Regions from separate parts of the Isoalcanivorax pacificus W11-5 genome, predicted to be linked through region 2. Evidence: predicted binding sites of a transcription regulator. Region 2 holds the regulator's gene; the other holds the start of a gene.

Region 1 (5,441 bases), 640 kb from region 2:
ACGCAGGTCGGTCACGGGAAAGGCCAGGTGAAAAGGTCGCATCATCGCAAACGCCACTGGTGGAAGCGGGCCAACAGCCGCAGTGCCCAACCGGGCGCATGGGCACGTTTCCATTCGCCCGCCACATACTTGTTGCCTTCCATGAAGGTCGGGTAGGCATGCACCGTGCCCAGTATTTTATTCAGGCCCAGGCCATGTTTCATCGCCAGGACATATTCAGCAATCATTTCTGCTGCATGGTCGCCAACAATCGTCACGCCCAGAATACGGTCCTTGCCCGGCACCGTCAGCACACTGACCCAGCCGCGCGCGCAGCCGTCCGCGATGGCACGGTCCAGTTCGGCAAATTCATAGCGCGTCAGCTCATAGGCCACGCCCTGCGCCCGCGCCTCGGTTTCGTTCAGGCCCACGCGCGCCACTTCCGGCGCACTGAAAGTCACAAAGGGAATGGCGGCATAATCCACCGCAAAACGGCGTGCGAATCCGAACAGCGCATTCACCGCCGCGTACCAGGCCTGGTGACCGGCCACGTGGGTGAACTGGTAAGGGCCGGTCACATCGCCGCAGGCCAGAATATTCGGCAAGCGGGTCTGCAAATGCGCATCGGTGTCCAGTGTGCCGTCATCGCGGCGCAGCAGGCCCAGCTCTTCCAGGCCCATGCCTTCGGTACGCGCCTCGCGCCCCACCGCCACCAGTAACGCATCGCCAGTCACCGTCACCGGGTCGCCGTCCGGCGCTGCCGCACCACAATGCAGGCGTTTTTCGCCGGCCTGCTCATCCACACGCAACACACGGTAGCCGGTCATCAGGGTAACGCCGTCGGCACGCAGGGCTGCGGCCACCGCCTCGCTGACCGCTTCGTCTTCGCGGGGCAGCAGGCGCGGCGCCGTTTCAACTACGGTGACTGCGCTGCCCAGCCGGGCGAACGCCTGCGCCAGTTCCACCCCCACGGCGCCACCGCCCATCACCAGCAACCTTGCCGGCAGCGCCTCCAGGTGCCAGAGCGTCTCCGAGGTGAGATAACCGCTGTCCGCCAGGCCGGGGATATGCGGCACGCGTGGTCGCGCACCGGTGGCGATGACGATATGCCGGGCGCTGAGCGTGCGGCCATTGATCGATACCGTCCAGGGCGAGGTCAGCCGCGCATGGCCGTGCAGGCATTCCACACCCAGGCTTTCATAGCGCTCGACGGAATCGTGCGGTGCGATGCGCTGGATCACCTCGCGCAGGCGCGCCATCACCTGCGGAAAATCCACCGCCGGCGTGCCGGCCCGGATACCGAAGTGCTCCGCCTCGCGCAGCGTCTGCACCACCGCCGCGCTGCGAATCAGCGCCTTGCTCGGCACGCAGCCGGTGTTCAGACAGTCGCCGCCCATCTCGCCGGCTTCGATCAGGGTCACGCGTGCTTTTACTGCGGCAGCGATATAGGACGTGACCAGGCCGGCCGCCCCCGCACCGATCACGATCAGGTTGCGGTCAAACTGCGCCGGCTTCTGCCAGCCCCGGTAAAGCTGACGCGCCCGCACACGATTGAGCACGGCACGCGCCAGCCACGGAAAAATCGCCAGCAAGGCAAACGCTGACAACAACCCCGGTGACAGAATGCCGCGCAGGCTGTCCAGTTGTCCCAGCTCGCGGCCGGCATTCACGTACACCAGCGTGCCGGGCAACATGCCGAGCTGGCTGACCCAGTAAAAACGCCGTGCCGGCAGGCGCGTCAGGCCCATCACGAGGTTGATGACAAAAAACGGAAACACCGGCACCAGCCGCAGGCTGAACAGGTAAAAGGCCCCATCGCGGTCGATGCCGGCATTGATCCTGCTCAGCGTGCCGGCAAAGCGCCGGCTGACCAGATCACGAAACAGCGTGCGCGATACCAGCATCGCCAGCGTGGCGCCGAGGGAGCTGGCGAATGACACCACCAGCGTGCCGGTGACCAGCCCGAACACCGCGCCACCCAGCAGCGTCAGCAACGTTGCGCCCGGCAGCGACAACGCCGCCACCAGCACATAGAGCAGAAAGTAGCCGCCAATCAGCCATACCGGATGCTCGGCATAGAGCCCGTCCACGCGCGCCTGTTGATCCTTGATGGCCGCCAATGTCAGGTACTGGCCCAGGTCCAGCGCAAACCAGGCCACCAGCGCGACCAATACCAGCACCACTACCACCGCTTTCTTCATGCAGGACTCCTTGCGCTTTTGGCCATGGTAATCGCTCGCGGCCCGGAGTGCGTTACAATGCGCCAGCTCAAGTCAACCGGAGATCAAGGTGAGCCGACCTGCCTTCAACCGGGCCCCGTGGCCCGCCACCCGCCTGCGCCGGATGCGCCGCGACGACTTTTCCCGCCGGCTGATGCGCGAGACTGTGCTGACGCCCGCCGACCTGATCAGCCCGGTGTTCGTGCTCGAAGGCAAGCAGCGCACCGAGGCGGTGGCCTCCATGCCTGGCGTCGAGCGCCTGTCCATCGACCTGCTGGTGCGCGAAGCCGAAGCCCTGGCCCGGCTGGGCATCCCGGCCATGGCGCTGTTCCCGGTCACGCCCCAGGAAGTGAAAAGCCTGGATGCCGCCGAAGCCTGGAACCCGGACGGCCTGGCCCAGCGCGCCGTGCGCGCGATCAAGCAGGCGGTGCCGGAGATGGGCGTGATCACCGACGTGGCGCTGGACCCCTTCACCACCCATGGCCAGGACGGCATCACCGACAGCAACGGCTACGTGATCAACGACGTCACCGTGTCCGCGCTGGTGAAGCAGGCGACCAGCCACGCCGAGGCCGGTGCCGACGTGGTGGCACCCAGCGACATGATGGACGGCCGGATCGGCGCCATCCGCACCAGCCTGGAACAGCACGGGCATATCCACACGCGCATCCTGGCCTACTCGGCCAAGTACGCCTCGGCCTACTATGGCCCGTTCCGCGATGCGGTGGGCTCCGCCGGCAATCTCGGCAAGGCCGACAAGCAGACCTACCAGATGGACCCGGCCAACAGCGACGAGGCCCTGCACGAAGTCGCTCTGGACCTGGCCGAAGGCGCCGACATGGTGATGATCAAGCCGGGCATGCCGTACCTGGACATCGTGCGCCGCGTGAAGGACGCTTTTGCCGTGCCGACATTCGTCTATCAGGTCAGCGGCGAGTACGCCATGCATGTGGCCGCGTTCCAGAATGGCTGGCTGGACCGGGAGAAAGTGATTCTGGAATCGCTGACCGGCATCAAGCGTGCCGGCGCCGACGGTGTACTGACCTATTTTGCCAAAGAGGCCGCCCAGCTTCTGAGCCGCTGAACGCCCGGGCCCGCCCTGCAGGGCGGGCCTTGTAATCCCCCCGTCACAAGAATGTAATTAGATAAGGAGTCTCTCCCAGCCGCACTGATCAGGATGTCCCTGCATGACCGCCTCCATCCCTGACGACGTTACGCCGAACGCCACCACTGACCTGGACAATCCGGACTACTACATCAACCGGGAACTCAGCCTGCTGCAATTCAATCTGCGCGTGCTGGAACAGGCCATGGACGAGCGCCAGCCGCTGATGGAACGGCTGAATTTCCTGCTGATCTTTTCCAGCAACATGGACGAGTTTTTCGAGATTCGTGTCGCCGGGCTGCAAAACCGCCTGCAGACCAATACCGGCCAACCCACGCTCGATGGCATGCTGCCTGGCGATATTCTCAAGCGCATCAGTGCCATCGTGCACGAGGCCGTGACGCGCCAGTATCACATTCTCAATGACATCCTGTTGCCGGCCCTGGCCAGCGAAGGTGTGCATTTCCTGCGTCGCGAGAACTGGACCAGCGAACAGGAAACCTGGGTCAAACGCTATTTCCGCGATCAGATCTATCCGGTGCTGACGCCGATCGCGCTGGACCCGGCGCACCCGTTTCCGCGTCTGGTCAACAAAAGCCTGAACTTTATCGTGTCACTGGACGGCAAGGATGCCTTCGGCCGCCAGACCGGGCTGGCCATCGTGCCAGCCCCGCGTTCATTGCCGCGCCTGATCCGCATTCCCGATGACATCTGTGACGACGGTAACGACAATTTCGTGTTTCTCTCGTCGATGATCCATGCACACGTCAGTGATCTGTTCCCCGGCATGAAGGCGACCGGCTGCTATCAGTTCCGCGTCACACGCAACGCCGACATGGAAGTGGATGAAGACGTGGATGACCTGGCGCTGGCGTTGAAAGGCGAGTTGCTGATGCGCCGCTATGGCGACGAGGTCCGGCTGGAAGTCGCGGACAACTGTCCACGCCACCTGATCGAATACCTGTTGCAGAAATTCGAGCTGGGCGAGGAAGACCTGTACGAAGTGAACGGCCCGGTGAACCTGGCGCGCATGTTCACCGACGTAAAGCGCCCGCGCCTGCGCTATACCCCCTTCACCCCGCGCGTGCCGGCCCGGATCAAGAACGCCGAAAGCATTTTTGATGTCGTGGATCAGGGCGACATTCTGCTCAACCATCCGTTCGAATCGTTCAATCCGGTAGTGAATTACCTTGCCGAAGCCGCGCGCGACCCGAAGGTACTGGCGATCAAGCAGACGCTGTACCGCACCGGCACCAACTCGGAAATCCTCGATCATCTGGAAACCGCTGCACGCAACGGCAAGGAAGTGACGGCCGTGGTGGAACTGCGCGCGCGCTTTGATGAAGAAAGCAACATCGAAGGCGCCCGCCGGCTACAGGAAGCCGGTGCCATCGTGGTGTACGGCATTGTCGGCTACAAGACTCACTCGAAGATGATGCTGATCATCCGGCGCGACGCCAACGGCAACATTCGCCGCTATGCCCACATGGGCACCGGCAATTACCACACCAAGACCACCAAACTGTATACCGACTACGGTTTGCTGACGTCAGACGAAGGCCTGTGCCAGGACGTGCACAAGATCTTTCTGGAGTTGACCGGCATGGGCAAGGCGGCGCGGCTCAAGCAACTGATGCATTCGCCGTTCACCCTGCACAGCGGGCTGCTGGAGCTGATCGATTTCGAAACGCAGGAGGCACTGGCCGGCCGCAAGGCGCGCATCATCGCCAAGGTCAATTCACTCACCGACCCGCAGATCATGCAGGCGCTCTATCGCGCCAGCCAGGCCGGCGTGCCGATTGATCTGATCGTGCGGGGCATGTGCTGCCTGCGTCCGGGCCTGCCCGGCGTGTCGGACAACATCCGTGTGCGCTCGATCATCGGCCGCTTTCTGGAACATACCCGCGTGCATTACTTCCATCATGGCGGCGAGGAACGCATTTACCTTTCCAGCGCCGACTGGATGGAGCGCAACCTGATCAACCGGGTGGAAACCTGTTTCCCGATCAACGACCCGAAATTGCGCGAGCGCATTCTGTATGAAGGGCTGGAAGTCTATCTGCAGGACAACAGCCAGGCCTGGCTGCTGCAATCGGACGGCAGCTACCTGCGGGCCCCGTTCAACGAGGGCGAACCGC
Region 2 (5,441 bases):
TTCAAGCCGCCGCAGGCCACGCGGCGCGCCGTCTGGGTCACCTGCCTCGATGGCGCCCGCCTGCCGGTGCCCGGCCTACACGGTCCGGTCTGGGGGCGCGAGTCGCTGTTCGAGAAACGTGGCCAGCCCTGTCTGGTGGCGGAATTCTTCCTGCCGGCGCTGTGGGCACGGCCAGACGTCGCCGGTGGCATGCCCTCCCATCACCGGCGCTGAAGCCCGTGTCCATCGGCGCTATGATGACGCCTTTCACGGACAAGGCAGACCGCTGATGCTTGCTGCGATACAGACCCGCTACCCCGCTCTCTGGCCCTGGATTCAGCTGATGCGCCTGGATCGCCCGATCGGCGCCTTGCTGCTGCTCTGGCCCACGCTCTGGGCGGTCTGGGTGGCCGGCGACGGCACGCCGAGCCTGACCGTGATCCTGGTGTTTATTGCCGGCGTCTGGGTGATGCGCGCCGCCGGCTGTGTGATCAACGACTTTGCCGACCGTGATTTCGACGGCAGCGTGGCCCGCACCCGCGAGCGGCCACTGGCCACCGGCGCCCTGAGCGCGAAACAGGCGCTGCTGCTGTTCGCCGGCCTGCTGGTGCTGGCGCTGTTGCTGTTGATCCCGCTGAACCGCTTCACCTTCTATCTTTCTTTTGGCGGCGCCGGGCTGGCGATCCTGTACCCCTTCATGAAGCGCTTCACCTTCCTGCCGCAACTGTTTCTCGGCGCCGCCTTTGGCTGGGCCATCCCGATGGCGTTTGCGGCCGAGACGGGCAGCCTGCCGGCGGCGGCCTGGCTGATCTTCACCGCCAAGGTGGTGTGGACCGTGGCCTACGACACCCAGTACGCCATGTGCGACCGCGAGGACGACCTCAAGATCGGCATCAAGAGCACCGCCATTCTGTTCGGTGACGCCGACCGGCTGATCATCGGTGTGCTGCAGGCCCTGACACTGTGGCCACTGTGGCTGCTCGGCCGCGGCCTGGATTTCGGCTGGCCCTGGCACCTGGGGCTGGCCGTCGCCGCTGTGCTGTTCGTCTACCAGCAGTGGCTGATCCGTGACCGCGAACCGGCGGCCTGCTTCCGCGCCTTCCTCAATAACCAGTGGGTGGGCCTGGCTATCTTCGCGGGCCTGTGGCTGCAATACCTGCTGCGCTGAATCACCGTGACCGGCCGACAGAAATGTAAAAATTTTTACACTGCGGCCGCTCATATCTCCCAAACCACGCCATTTGCGGGGTTTCACGCTGGCGGGGCCGTCGGCCTGCTGTTGACAGCGGTGGCGGTGTCATATTCTTGTCACTAAACGGCCATCTAATGGGCACCCTAAACCATTAGCGAAAAAACTGACCGCCATGAGCAAACACAAGATCCTGATTGTTGACGACGAGCCGGCGATCCGCGAGATGGTCGCGGTGGCGCTGGAGCTGGCCGACTTTGAAGTGCTGGAAGCGGAAAACGCCCAGCAGGCTCACGAGATCATTGTCGATGCACGCCCGGAGCTGGTGCTGCTCGACTGGATGCTGCCCTCGGTGAGCGGCATCGAACTGGCCCGCCGCCTCAAGCGCGACGAGGGCACCTCGGAAATTCCGATCATCATGCTCACCGCCAAGAGCGAAGAGGACAACAAGATCCAGGGCCTGGACGTCGGCGCGGATGACTACATCACCAAGCCGTTTTCCACCCGCGAACTGATCTCGCGCATCAAGGCCGTGCTGCGCCGCACGTCTGCCGGTGGCGCCGAGAAAGCCATCGAAGTGGAAGGCCTGTGCCTGGACCCGGTCAGCCACCGCATCACCGCCAACGGCGACCCGGTGGACATGGGCCCGACCGAATACCGCCTGCTGGAATTCTTCATGAGCCACCAGGAACGCGCCTACTCCCGCACGCAGCTGCTGGACCAGGTGTGGGGTGCCAACGTGTACGTGGAAGACCGCACCATCGACGTCCACATCCGCCGCCTGCGCAAGGCCCTGTCGCCGTATGATTTCGACCGGTTCATCCAGACCGTGCGCGGCACCGGGTACCGCTTCTCCATCAAGACCCCGCGCGTCGCCTGACGCACGCCGTGGCGGCAGGGTACACTGCGCTGACCGGATGACCTGCCTGGGTCACCGGACAACGTAGCGCGTGCCGATGGTGGAGAAACCGGCTTGAATTTTACTGCGAACACCGAACTGCGCCGTATCGCCCTGCTGCTGGTGATCGGCTTTGCGCTGTCCTGGTATCTTGGCACCCTGTGGCCGGCGGCGCTGTTGCCGATTGCCTACATCGGTTATTCCTTCGGCCAGCTGGTGCGTTTCCATCGCTGGATCATGCGTTACCCCGACGACTGGGAACCCCCGGAGGGCACCGGCGCCTGGGGCGAACTGTTCGACGCCATCTACCGCATGCTGCGCAAGGAATACGCAGCACGCGATGACCTGCAGCAATTGATCAGCCGCGCGGAAAGCTCCGTTACCGCATTGCGCGACGCGGTGGTCGTGGTCGACAAACGCGGCCGGCTGGAATACTGGAACCTGGCCGCCGAACGCCTGCTCGGTTTCCGCGCCCCGCAGGACCGCCGCCAGACGTTCACCAACCTGGTCCGCGACCCGCGCTTTGTCACCTATCTGCAGGCCGGCAATTTCGAACAGCCCATCGATCTGCCATCGCCGCTGGATGACAACGTGCAGCTGGAATACACCATCACCCGCTTCGGTGCCGGCGAATGGCTGGTGCTGGTGCGCGATGTGACACGGCTGCACAACCTGGAACAGATGCGCAAGGACTTCGTCGCCAACGTCAGCCACGAGCTGAAAACACCGCTGACCGTGCTCAAGGGCTACCTGGAAACCCTGATCGATACCATGCCGCCAGAGCAGAAACGCGTGCACCGCGCACTGCTGCAGATGAACCAGCAGAGCCAGCGCATGGAGGCCCTGATCAACGATCTGCTGCTGCTCGCGCGCCTGGAAGGCACCGAGGCCGACAAGCACAACCAGCGCGTGCAGATTGCGCCGATGCTGCGCCGCCTGCGCCAGGATGGCCAGGCCACCGACCCGGAAAAAAACCACGAGTTGCACCTGGAAGTGGACCCGAGCGCCACTGTGTTCGGCGACCCGGCAGAGCTGCAAAGTGCGTTCGGCAACCTGATCACCAACGCGGTGAAGTACACCCCGCAAAACGGTCGCATCGAAATCCGCTGGTGGGAAGATGACCGGGGCGGCCACCTGAGCGTGCATGACAACGGCGTCGGCATCGACCCGCGCCATATCCCGCGCCTGACCGAACGCTTCTACCGCCCGGACTCCAGCCGCGTCACCCAGACCGGCGGCACCGGCCTGGGCCTGGCGATCGTCAAGCACGTACTGATCCGCCACAACGCGCGGCTGGAAATCCAGAGCCAGCCGGGCAAGGGCAGCACCTTTACCTGTCATTTCCCGCCGCACCGGCTGGCGCCGGCGCAGAGTGTGGAGGAAGCGGGTTAAGTTCGTGTCAGCCAGTATTGAGACCGGCGGCGATGATGTGCCACCGCCAGCACGAGTATCTGCTGGTCGATAGCGCGATAAAGAATGGAGAAAGGGGAGCGTTGCATCACTACGCGCCGGATATCGGGTGATGCCTCAATGGGCCATAGCGTCAGCTGCTCGCAGTAGCGTTACCTCCAGCTCATCAATCAGCGCAGCGCCCAATCCCTGAACGCGTTGTTCATAGAAGCCTGTTGCTTCGAGGAACTCGGCCTCGCCCGCCGCCTCCCACGCCATCAAGAGGCCGGCAACGCCCCTACCCACCCTCTGGCCAAGAGGCTAGGCTATCACCCATGCATTCCCTGGCGCCCACCCGGCCACGGCCGGGACTGCTGCTTATCCTCTGCCTGCTGACGACCAGCCTGTGGGCTACGTCGCTGCATGCTTCGACGATCTCCGCCGCGACCCTGGCCGAGACCATACGCCGTGAAGGGCTGGCGTCACGCCTGCTGATCCGGTCGGAAGAACAGGGCGACACCGCACGGGGCAGTGTCGATGCGATTGTCGATTATCCGTTTGCCGTATTGAGCACCGCGCTGACCGGCATCGACCCTTGGTGTGAAATCACCTTTCTGCATTTCAATATCAAGGCATGCGTGTACCGCGAGGATGACAGCGGCGGGCGGGTCACGCTCTACAGCGGGCGCATGCATTACCAGCCGCCGGAGAAGTCGTTCCGCAATGACTACCTTTTTCGCGAAGAAGCCCGCACGGACACGCGGCTTGCCGTCAGCATGCTGGGTGCCGACGGGCCGTTCGGCACGCGTGATTATGAAATCCGCATTGAAGCCGTGCCGCTGGATGCACAGCGCAGCCTGCTGCGGCTGAGTTATTCGGTCAGCTACGGCTTGCTCACGCGCACGGCGCAGCGCCTGTATTTCGCCACCGCAGGCCGGCACCGCATCGGCTTTTCCAGCGAAGACGGCAAGCCGATTCGCGGCCTGCGCGGCATGATGGAACGCAACACCATGCGCTTTTATCTGGCCTTGCAGGCCTATCTCGAAGCCCCGGCAGACAGCGCGCTGGAAACACGTCTGGCGCGCTGGCATGCGCTGACGCTGAACTACCCGGACCAGCTCAGGGAATTGCCGCTGGAAGAGTACCTGGACAATAAAATGCGCGAACGCACCCATCAGCAGACGCTGCAACAGCAAGCCGACTCAGGCTGAACGCGACACGCTCTCCACATCACTGAACCGGTCCACCTGCCGCAACGGCTTGAACCCCCAGGCCCAGCCGACCACCACCGCCAGCGTGGCGGCGCCGCCCATCACGGCCGCCGGCACTGTGCCCAGCCAGGCTGCCGCCGTGCCGGCGCGGAACTCGCCCAGCTCGTTGGACGAACCGATGAACAGCATGTTCACCGCATTCACCCGGCCGCGCATTTCATCCGGCGTCGCGAGCTGGATCAACGTGGTGCGCACATACACACTGATCATGTCCGCCGCGCCTGCCACCAACATGGCCGCGAACGACACCCAGAACAGCGTCGAGAAGGCGAACACCAGATTGGCGACACCAAACACCGCGACCGCCACGAACATCACCCGCCCGACATGGCGAGTGAGCGCACGGGTGCTGAGATAAATCCCCATCAGCAGCGCACCCACCGCCACCGCACTGCGCAACGCACCCAGCCCTTCCGGCCCGACGTGCAGCACATCGCTGGCATAGATCGGCAGCAGGGCCACCACGCCACCGAGCAGCACGGCAAACAGGTCCAGCGAGATGGCGCCGAGAATGATCGGCCGTGAACGGATATAGCGGATGCCGGCGGTGAAACGCTGCCAGGCCGTATTGGTAACGGGCAGAATTTTTGCCGCGTACAGAACCGGCACAGGGAGCAGCATCAGGATGCCGATGACAAAGCAGCCGAGGCACACCGCATACGCGAGGCTGCCGCCAAAAGCGTACAGCACGCCGCCCATCAGCGGCCCGCCGATC

Evidence for each region. Region 2 encodes PhoB, which activates phosphate uptake and scavenging genes when phosphate is short. Its sites were predicted from a motif close to TGTCATANNNNTGTCANA; they were not measured.
Region 1: ppk1 (polyphosphate kinase 1) is a predicted target of PhoB. The motif match lies at 3,324-3,341, and genes of this name have one in related genera.

What each region holds. Positions count from the first base shown of each region.
Region 1 covers NZ_CP004387.1:424,596-430,036, reverse strand. The annotation lists gene S7S_RS02045 (VOC family protein) at 1-45, opposite strand, end outside; gene S7S_RS02040 (FAD-dependent oxidoreductase) at 42-2,180, opposite strand; gene hemB (porphobilinogen synthase) at 2,269-3,282, shown strand; gene ppk1 (polyphosphate kinase 1) at 3,386-5,441, shown strand, end outside.
Region 2 covers NZ_CP004387.1:3,955,067-3,960,507, forward strand. The annotation lists gene S7S_RS17800 (chorismate--pyruvate lyase family protein) at 1-213, shown strand, start outside; gene ubiA (4-hydroxybenzoate octaprenyltransferase) at 269-1,147, shown strand; gene phoB (phosphate regulon transcriptional regulator PhoB) at 1,344-2,048, shown strand; gene phoR (phosphate regulon sensor histidine kinase PhoR) at 2,142-3,458, shown strand; gene S7S_RS17820 (hypothetical protein) at 3,791-4,666, shown strand; gene S7S_RS17825 (MFS transporter) at 4,658-5,441, opposite strand, start outside.